DNA from 2 places in the Lentzea kristufekii genome. Region 1 is predicted to be linked to the other one. Evidence: riboswitches for the same ligand, from Rfam matches in the RefSeq annotation. Region 1 holds a riboswitch; the other holds the start of a gene.
The links. Region 1 has a riboswitch for cobalamin ahead of SK571_RS05680 (ribonucleoside-diphosphate reductase subunit alpha). Riboswitches for the same ligand answer to the same signal wherever they lie in the genome.
Positions count from the first base shown of each region.

Region 2: linked by a shared signal. The riboswitch ahead of cobN (cobaltochelatase subunit CobN) and the one ahead of SK571_RS05680 (ribonucleoside-diphosphate reductase subunit alpha) in region 1 are both predicted to bind cobalamin.

Region 1 covers NZ_JAXAVV010000002.1:450,779-455,652, forward strand. The annotation lists gene SK571_RS05680 (ribonucleoside-diphosphate reductase subunit alpha) at 1-2,147, opposite strand, end outside; cobalamin riboswitch at 2,255-2,466, opposite strand; gene SK571_RS05685 (LysE/ArgO family amino acid transporter) at 2,664-3,212, opposite strand; gene SK571_RS05690 (LysR family transcriptional regulator ArgP) at 3,312-4,169, shown strand; gene SK571_RS05695 (SDR family NAD(P)-dependent oxidoreductase) at 4,402-4,874, shown strand, end outside.
Region 2 covers NZ_JAXAVV010000014.1:92,248-97,121, reverse strand. The annotation lists gene SK571_RS27265 (precorrin-2 C(20)-methyltransferase) at 1-312, opposite strand, end outside; gene SK571_RS27260 (precorrin-8X methylmutase) at 309-929, opposite strand; gene SK571_RS27255 (hypothetical protein) at 926-2,002, opposite strand; cobalamin riboswitch at 2,011-2,145, shown strand; gene cobN (cobaltochelatase subunit CobN) at 2,181-4,874, shown strand, end outside.

The sequences.
Region 1 (4,874 bases):
GAGAGGTACAGGTTCAGCGACTGCGCCTGGTCGATCCACTTCTGACGCCTGCTGCCGGCCTCGATCAGCCACGAGCTGTCGACCTCGAACGCCGTGGCGTACAGGGCCTTCAGGTACGGCGGCACCCGGTCGATCGCGCCGAGGCTGCCGTCGTGCAGCTTGAGGTCCGAGACCATCCGCTCGTCCCACAGCCCGCGCTGCTTGAGCGCCCGCACCAGGTCGGGGTTGATCACGGTGAAGTCGCCGGACATGTTCGACTTCACGTACAGGTTGCGGTACAGCGGCTCGATCGACTGGTTGACGCCGGTGATGTTCGCGATGGTCGCGGTCGGCGCGATCGCCATGACGTTCGAGTTCCGCATGCCCTTGCGGGCCATCTCCCTGACCGGCGCCCAGTCCATCGTGGACTCGCGGTTCTGCTCCAGCTCACCCTCGGCGCGCGCGGCGGCCAGGACCTCGACCGAGTCGATCGGCAGGATCCCCCTGCTCCACAACGATCCCTCGAACGACGCGTAGGCGCCGCGTTCCCGCGCCAGCTCGGCGCTCGCGGAGATCGCGTAGTAGCTGATCTCCTCCATGCTGCGGTCGGCGAACTCGACGGCCTCCTGCGACGCCATTGGCGTGCCGAGCGTGAACAGCGCGTCCTGGAAACCCATCAGGCCAAGGCCTACCGGCCGGTGCTTCAGGTTGGAGTTCCTGGCTTCCGGGATCGTGTAGTAGTTCACGTCGATCACGTTGTCGAGCATCCGCACCGCGGTGCGCACGGTCTTCTCGAGCCGGGCGTGGTCGATGCCGGCCTCTGTCACGTGCCGGGCGAGGTTGACACTGCCGAGGTTGCAGACCGCGACCTCGTCGGCCGCGGTGTTCAGCGTGATCTCGGTGCACAGGTTGGACGAGTGCACGACACCGCTGTGCTGCTGCGGCGAACGCAGGTTGCACGGGTCCTTGAACGTGATCCACGGGTGGCCGGTCTCGAACAGCATGGTCAGCATGCGCCGCCACAGGTCGACGGCCTGCACGCGGCGGAAGACCTTGATCTCGCCGTTGCCGGCCCTCTCCTCGTACGCGCGGTACTTCTCGGCGAACTCGCTGCCGAACGCGTCGTGCAGGTCCGGCACCTCGTCGGGGGAGAACAGCGTCCACTGCCCGTTCGCGCGCACACGGCGCAGGAACTCGTCCGGCACCCAGTTCGCGGTGTTCATGTCGTGCGTGCGGCGCCGCTCGTCGCCGGTGTTCTTGCGCAGGTCGAGGAACTCCTCGACGTCGATGTGCCAGGTCTCCAGGTAGGCGCAGACCGCGCCCTTGCGGCGCCCGCCCTGATTCACCGCTACCGCGGTGTCGTTGGCCACCTTGAGGAACGGCACGACGCCCTGCGACTTGCCGTTGGTGCCCTTGATGTGCGCGCCGATGCCGCGCACCGGGGTCCAGTCGTTGCCGAGACCGCCGGCGAACTTGGAGAGCAGCGCGTTGTTGCTGATGCCGTGGAAGATGGCGGCGAGGTCGTCGTCCACGGTGGTGAGGAAGCACGACGAGAGCTGCGGGCGCGTGGTGCCCGAGTTGAACAGGGTCGGCGTCGAGCACATGAAGTCGAAGCTCGACAGCAGCTCGTAGAACTCGATCGCGCGGGCGTTCCTGTCGTCCTCTTCGAGGGCGAGGCCCATCGAGACGCGCATGAAGAACGCCTGCGGCAGCTCGTAACGGCGGTCGTCGTGGTGCAGGAAGTAGCGGTCGTAGAGCGTCTGCATGCCCAGGAACTGGAAGTTCAGGTCACGGGAGGCGTCGAGCGCGGCGCCGAGCCTGGCCAGGTCGAAGTCGGCCAGGCGCGGGTCGAGCTGCCCGAGCTCGATGCCGTAGCGGACGAAGTCCGCGAAGTACGACGGGTAGCGCTCGGTCATCTCGGCGTGCGACAAGGGGATTCCGCAGGCCTCGGCGCGGAGCTTGTCCAGCAGCAGCCGGGCGCTGACGTAGGAGTAGTCCGGGTCGTGCTCGACCATCGTGCGGGCGGCCATGATCGGCGCGAGCGCGAGCTCGGCGTCGGTGATGCCGTCGTAGAGGTTGCGCTTGGTCTCGGCCAGAACCGCCTCGGCCGACGCGTTGGGCAGGTCGGCGCAAGCTTCGTTGATGACCACTGAAAGGCGGTCGGGCACGCTCTCTCCTCCGAGATCGGCCCGAGGAAACGCGTGCGCGCGCCAGCGGTCGACACCACTGGTGCACACAGCCGCCCTCCCTCGGGGCACCGTGTCGTGCGCGCAGGCTTGCGCGCACACCAATGGCAGGTCTTCGGACTCGTGGGCGTACCTCTAGCGCCTACCGGCCGTCGCTTCCCAGGTCTCGCGACCCAGTGCTTCGTTGACGGCTTTCGTTCCCACTCACCGCTGCGGGGCAGTCCCGGATTCCCACCGGGTTCCCTCTTGCCTCACCGGCCCGGTTGAGTCGGGTCGGTGAACCACTGGCGCGGCAGATACTACATGTGGTGGTGGGGTCTGGATCACCACCCAACATGCGCGTGTCGTGGGCTAGGGTCGGAAACGTGGGTGATCTTCGGCCTCGGGTCGTCATCGGTGCTCTGGTCAGTGCGGGCCTCGCTTCGGCGTCCCTTTTCGCCGGGACGGCGGCGCCCGTGACGAGCGGTGTCCTGGCCGTCGCGGCGGTGCTGGTGATGATCACGACCCGGCGATCAGGGTCACCCCGAGAGTGATCATCACGGCGGCGATCAGGCCGTCCAGCACCCGCCACGCGCGGGGCTTCGCGAACAACGGGCTGAGCAGCCGCGCGCCGAACCCGAGCGCGACGAACCAGGTGATGCTCGCCGTCACGGCGCCGACCCCGAACAGCCACCGTCCGGCCGCGATGGAGCCGAGGAGCAACAGCGTGTCGAGGTAGACGTGGGGGTTGAGCCACGTCAGTGCGAGCGCCGTCAGCACGGGCCGGCTGTTCGTCTCCGTTCCCGCGTTCAGCACCGACGGCCTGAACGCCCTGCGCGCCGCCAGAAACCCGTACCCCAGCAGGAAGATCCCGCCCACGACCGCCGCGACCGCGATGGCCTGCGGAAACTTCTTCACGATCACGCCGAACCCGGCGACGCCCACCGCGACCAGGATCGCGTCCGAGAGGGCGCACACGGCGACGACCTGCGCCACCGCGTGTCGCCGAAGTCCTTGGCGCAGCACGAAAGCGTTCTGCGCGCCGATCGCGACGATCAGGGTCATCATGGTGCCGAAGCCGAGCAGCAGGTCAGTCACGCTTTCCACGGTATTTACGCCGTCTTGATGAGACCAGCTAAAGATTCTTACGTACCATTAGCGGCTGTGATGGATCTCGACCTGGTGCGGACGCTGCTCGCGGTCGTCGACGCGGGCACGTTCGACGCGGCCGCCGCCGCGCTGCACGTCACACCTTCCGCTGTCTCGCAACGCATCAAGGCCCTGGAGCAACGGACGGGCCGCGTGCTGCTGGTGCGGGCGCGCCCGGTGCGGCTGACGCCGTCGGGCGAGGTGATCGTCCGCTACGGTCGGCAACTGCTCGCTCTGGACCAGGACCTCGACGCGGCGCTCGGCGCGGACGCGGTCGTGCGGGTGCCGATCGCGGTGAACGCCGACTCGCTCGCCACGTGGTTCCTGCCCGCCCTGCAACGGGTGTCGCCCGACCTGCGGATCTCGTTCGACCTGCACCGCGAGGACCAGGACCACACGACGGCGTTGCTGCGGCAGGGCCTGGTGATGGCGGCGGTGACGTCCTCGCGCGAGCCGGTGGCGGGCTGCTCGGTGACGAAGCTGGGCGAGATCCGTTACGCGGCAATGGCTTCGGAGTCCTTTGTGGAGCGCCACGAGGACGGCCCGCCGAAGTCGTGGCTGCCGGGCGCGCCGGTCGTCGTGTTCGACCGCAACGACGACCTGCAGGACCGCTTCGTGCGCACGCTGACCCGCGGCCGTGGTGCCTCGGACCACCGCCACTACGTGCCGTCGTCCGAGGTGTACGTGCGGGCGATCGTGGCCGGCCTCGGCTGGGGAATGGTGCCACCGCAACAACTCCAGGACGGCCTCGTCGACCTCGTGCCGGGCCGCACCATCTCCGTGCCGCTGTACTGGCAGCAGTGGAAGCTCGAGTCGCCGGCGCTGACCGCGGTGGCCGAGGCGGTCGCGGCCGAGGCACGCATCGCACTGCGCTAGGCGTCGAGCACGTCGCCCGGCCTTGATGGCGTCTGCAAGTACCACCAACTCAACATCAACAGGCACTTTCTTGCTACCAACAGCTTGACGGACGTACGAGCGGACAGGACACAGGTTGGGTGTGGTCGACGGCGATTCGATCAAGGGTTGGTGGTACTTGCAGACGCCTGTCGTCATCAGCGAGCCGCGAGGTTTTGGACGAGTTAGCCTCGACACCATGACCGGCGAGCCGATGAACCTCAACGGGAAGACCGCAGTCATCTACGGCGGTGCGGGCAGCGTGGGCGGCGCGATCGCCGCCGCGTTCACCGAAGCGGGCGCCACCGTGCACCTGGCCGGCCGCACGGAGGCGACGCTCAAGGCCAAGGCCGCCGAGCTCGGCGCCGAGTACGCCGTGGTCGACGCGCTGGACGAGCAGGCGGTGGACCGGCACGCCGCCGCGTTCGAGCGGATCGACATCTCCGTCAACGTCACCACCGACAACGACGTCCAGGGCACGCCGATGGTCGAGATGAGCGTCGAGGACTACCTCAGTCCCGTCGTGTCGGCGGTCCGGTCGAAGTTCCTCACGTCGAGGGCGGCGGCCCGGCACATGATCAGGCAGCGCTCCGGGGTCATCCTGTTCTTCGGCGGCACCGGTGAGCCGTCGGCGCACCGCAAGTGGCGGCTCGGTGGTCTGCTCGCGGCGTTCGACGCGGTGGAGTC
Region 2 (4,874 bases), on a different contig from region 1:
GACGACGTCGCGTCCGGCGTCGAGGTGCGCGGCCAGCTTGCCGGCGGCCTCCTCGTAGAAGGCGTCGATCTCGCCCTGGTAGTCGTCCGTGTACTCGGTCGTGACCGGGTAGACGAGCTGTTCCATGATCTGCGGATTCGGATCATTTCGGCTACGGAAGTACGGCGCCGCGATGGTCTTGGCGACCGACTTGCCGTGCCGGGCGCTGTGGAACGCCACCACGTCGGCCTCGCTGATGAGTCGCGCGGCCTTGACCGTCACGAGTTCCGGGTCGCCGGGACCCAGGCCGACGCCGTAGAGCTTGCCCGTCATTCTTCCTCGCTCGCGATCGCGTTGATGGCCGCCGCCGTCATGGCACTGCCGCCGCGTCGGCCGCGCACCACGAGGTGCTCCAGATCCGTTGCGGCCAAAGCTTCCTTGGACTCCGCCGCCCCGATGAACCCGACCGGGATGCCCAGGACCGCGGCGGGTCGCGGTGCTCCGGCGGCGATCAGGTCGAGGAGGTGGAACAACGCGGTGGGGGCGTTGCCGATCGCGATCACCGCGCCGTCGAACCGGTCCGCGAGCAGCTCAAGGGCGGCGGCACTGCGCGTGTTGCCGATCTCCTGCGCCCGCGCGGGGGTGCGCGGATCCTGGAGGTAGCAGAGGACCTCGTTGTCCTTCGGCAGGCGGCGGCGGGTCACGCCGGACGCGACCATGTTGGCGTCGCACAGGATCGGGGCGCCCGCCCGCAACGCCGCGCGGGCGTCGCGCACGACGTTCGGGGAGAACGCGACGTCGTCCGGCAGGTCGGTCATGCCGCACGCGTGGATCATGCGGACGACGACTTTCGCGACGTCGCCGGGGAACCTGGTGAGGTCCGACTCCGCGCGAATGGTGGCGAAGGACTGGCGGTAGATCTCCGCCCCGTCCTTGATGTACTGCGTCAACGGATCTCCTCGTAGCCGTCGCCGGTCGCGACGAACTCGATCACATCGCCGGCGGGACGGCCGCACCGGCGGGCACAGCCCGACCAGTGCACCGCGCCGGGCCTGTCGGACCTGCTCCCTGGAATTGAAATTGGGGGTACCCGGCCTGGCGCGTGTGTGTGGTGCGACGCATCGGCCTGTGCAGGCGCATGGGTCTGCGCGGGCGCATCGACCCAAGCGCGCACATCTGCCCGCACGTCGGAGAGCGACTTCGCGCAGCCGGGGCGGCCGGTGCAGGCGCTGACGCCGTGCCAGGGGGAGGCGGGGTCGGTGATCAGGCCGGTGACGTCGGTGCCGGCGGGCACGACCAGGCTGCGCCACGGGGTCAGGCGGAGGGGGACGCCGGGCAGCCGGCGGGCGTCGAGCCGGCCCAGCGGAACTCCCGGGGTCAACGGTGAAGGTGCGACAGGAGTCACAACCGGGGTGAAGCGAGGGGCGTCGGTGGCGCCGAAGTGAGCGGTGATCTTTCGCACACCGTCGTCCACTTCGGACAGGCGCCAGGCGGGTCCGCGCATCGACTGGAACAGGCGGGCGGCGGTCACGACGGCGTCGACCGGGTCGGACACGCGGACACCTGTATCGGTACCGGCGAGCAGGAGCACGTCCCCGGCGAGCCCGAGGTCGCCGCCCAGTCCGCTCACCGAAGCGCCGACCGTGACCAGGAAACGCCCTGGTAGCGAGGCCAGTCCGGGGTCCGCGCACAGCGCCGCGTCCAGCGCGTCGACCAGGGCCTGGTTGTCGTCCATGGGCGCCGCGATGATGTTGCGGATGCGCTCGTGCGACCAGGAGGGCAGCAGGCCCGCCGCACGCATCCGCTCGCCCAGCTCCACCCCGTCCGCGAGCCCCCTGATCTGGAGGTTCGCCCGCGAGGTCAGCTCGATCGAACCGGTGCCCAGTTCGGCGGCGGCAAGACGGACGGCATCCCACTGAGCAGCGGAAAGAGTGCCGCCAGGCACCCGGATGCGCGCCAGCCCGCCGTCGGCCGCGGCGTGCAGCTCGACGGCGCCGGGGCAGGCGTCCGGGTGACTACGCATAGGTCGGACTGTAACCCGCCGGTTAGGGTGAGCCCGAACGACGAAGCGCAGGAGGAAGCCGGTGTGAATCCGGCGCGGTCCCGCCACTGTGACCAGCGAACACCGCTGGGAGTCAGGAACTCCGCTTCGCCAGTCACCCGCACTTTGGGGCGAGGACCCCACGAGGGATGGAGCCTGCGTGATCCTGCTGCTGTCGACCTCCGACACCGACCTGCTGTCGGCGCGTGCGAGCGGAGCCGAGTACCGGCTCGGCAACCCCGCCCGGCTCACCGTCGACGACCTGCCCGCGCTGGTCGACGGCGTCGAGCTCGTCCTCGTGCGCATCCTCGGCGGTCGCCGGATGTGGGAGGAGGGCCTCGACTGGCTGCTGGCCGGGGGCCTGCCCGTGGTGGTGCTCGGCGGTGAGCAGCAGCCCGACGCGGCGCTGATGGAGCTCTCCACGGTGCCCGGTGGCGTCTGCGCGGAGGCGCACCTCTACCTCGCGCACGGCGGCCCGGCGAACCTCACCGAGCTGCACAAGTTCCTGTCCGACACCGTGCTGCTGACCGGCCACGGCTTCGAGGCCCCCGCCGCCACTCCCTCGTGGGGTGTGCTGGAACGGGAGACCCGGCCGGAAGAGGGCCCGACGGTCGCGGTGCTCTACTACCGCGCGCACCACGTCGCCGGGAACACGGCCTTCGTGCACGCCCTGTGCGATGCGATCGAGGCCAAGGGCGGCAGGCCGCTGCCGGTCTACTGCTCCTCGCTGCGCACCGCCGAACCCGAGCTGCTCGACACGCTGCGCCAGGCCGACGCGCTGGTCGTGACGGTGCTCGCGGCCGGCGGCACGAACCCCGCCAAGGCGTCCGCCGGTGGCGACGACGAAGCGTGGGACGTCGGTGCGCTGGCCGCGCTCGACGTGCCGATCCTGCAGGGCCTGTGCCTCACGTCGAGCCGCGAGTCCTGGGACTCCAACGACGACGGACTGTCTCCTTTGGACACCGCGACCCAGGTCGCGATCCCCGAGTTCGACGGCCGGATCATCACGGTTCCGTTCTCCTTCAAGGAGATCGACGCCGACGGCCTCACGGTCTACGTCGCCGACCCGGAACGGGCGCTGCGCGTCGCGGGCATCGCGGTCCGGCACGGCCGTCTCCGCCACATCCCGGTCGCCGACCGCAAGGTCGTCGTGATGCTGTCGGCCTACCCGACGAAGCACTCCCGCATCGGCAACGCGGTCGGGCTCGACACGCCCGCGTCGACCGTCCGGCTGCTGAAGGCCATGCAGGAGCACGGTTACGACATCGGTGACGAGCTGCCGGGCGTGCAGGAGCTCGACGGCGACAAGCTGATCCACGCGCTGATCGCGGCCGGTGGGCAGGACGCCGACTGGCTGACGCAGGAGCAGTTCGAGAGCAACCCGATCCGCATCGCGGCGGCCGACTACCGCGAGTTCCACGAGACGCTGCCCGACGAGTTCCGCGAGTCGATGCGCGAGCACTGGGGCGAGGCGCCGGGCTCGTTGTTCGTCGACTTCTCGAAGTCGAAGGACGGCGAGATCGTGCTGGCCGCGCTGCGGTCCGGCAACGTCGCGGTGATCGTCCAGCCGCCGCGCGGGTTCGGCGAGAACCCGATCGCGATCTACCACGACCCCGACCTGCCGCCGTCGCACCACTACCTGGCCGCGTACCGGTGGATCGAGTCCAACTTCGGTGCCGACGCCGTCGTGCACGTCGGCAAGCACGGCAACCTGGAGTGGTTGCCGGGCAAGACGGTCGGCATGTCGGCGTCCTGCGGCACGGACGCCGCGCTCGGCGACCTGCCGCTGATCTACCCGTTCCTCGTCAACGACCCCGGCGAGGGCACGCAGGCGAAGCGGCGCGCGCACGCCACGCTGGTCGACCACCTCGTGCCGCCGATGGCCCGCGCCGACAGCTACGGCGACATCGCGCGCCTGGAGCAGTTGCTGGACGAGTACGGGAACATCTCCGCGATGGACCCGGCCAAGGTGCCGGCGATCCGCGCGCAGATCTGGACGCTGATCAAGGCCGCGAAGCTCGACCACGACCTGGGACTCGACGACCGGCCCCACGACGCGGAGTTCGACGAGTTCATCCTGCACGTCGACGGCTGGCTGTGCGAGGTCAAGGACGTCCAGATCCGTGACGGCCTGCACGTCCTCGGCGAGGCACCGACCGGCAGCGTCCGCGTCAACCTCGTGCTGGCGATGTTGCAGGCACGGCAGATGTGGGGCGGTCAGGTCGCCGCGCTGCCCGGCTTGCGCGAGGCACTCGGCCTCACCACCACGGGCCGCGAGGACGTCGACGCCGTGGAAGAACAGGCTCGCGTGCTCGTCCAGGCGATGGAGGACGCGGGCTGGGACCGTTCCGCCGCGGCGGGTCTGCACGAGTCCGAGGACGTGCGGAAGATCCTGGAGTTCGCGGCGGACGAGGTCGTGCCCCGGCTCGCGCGCACCACGGACGAGATGACGAACGTCCTGCACGCGCTGGACGGCGGCTACATCCCGGCCGGCCCGTCCGGTTCTCCGTTGCGCGGCCTGGTGAACGTGCTGCCGACCGGCCGCAACTTCTACTCGGTCGACCCGAAGGCCATCCCGTCGCGCCTGGCGTGGGAGACCGGCCAGGCGATGGCCGACTCGCTGCTGGAGCGCTACCGCTCCGAGAACGACGGCGAGTGGCCGCCGTCGGTGGGTCTGTCGGTCTGGGGCACGTCCGCGATGCGCACCGCCGGCGACGACATCGCCGAGGTGTTCTCGCTGCTCGGCGTCCGGCCGGTGTGGGACGACCAGTCGCGCCGCGTCACGGGTCTCGAAGTCATTCCGCTGGAGGAGCTGGAGCGGCCGCGCATCGACGTCACCGTCCGGATCTCCGGT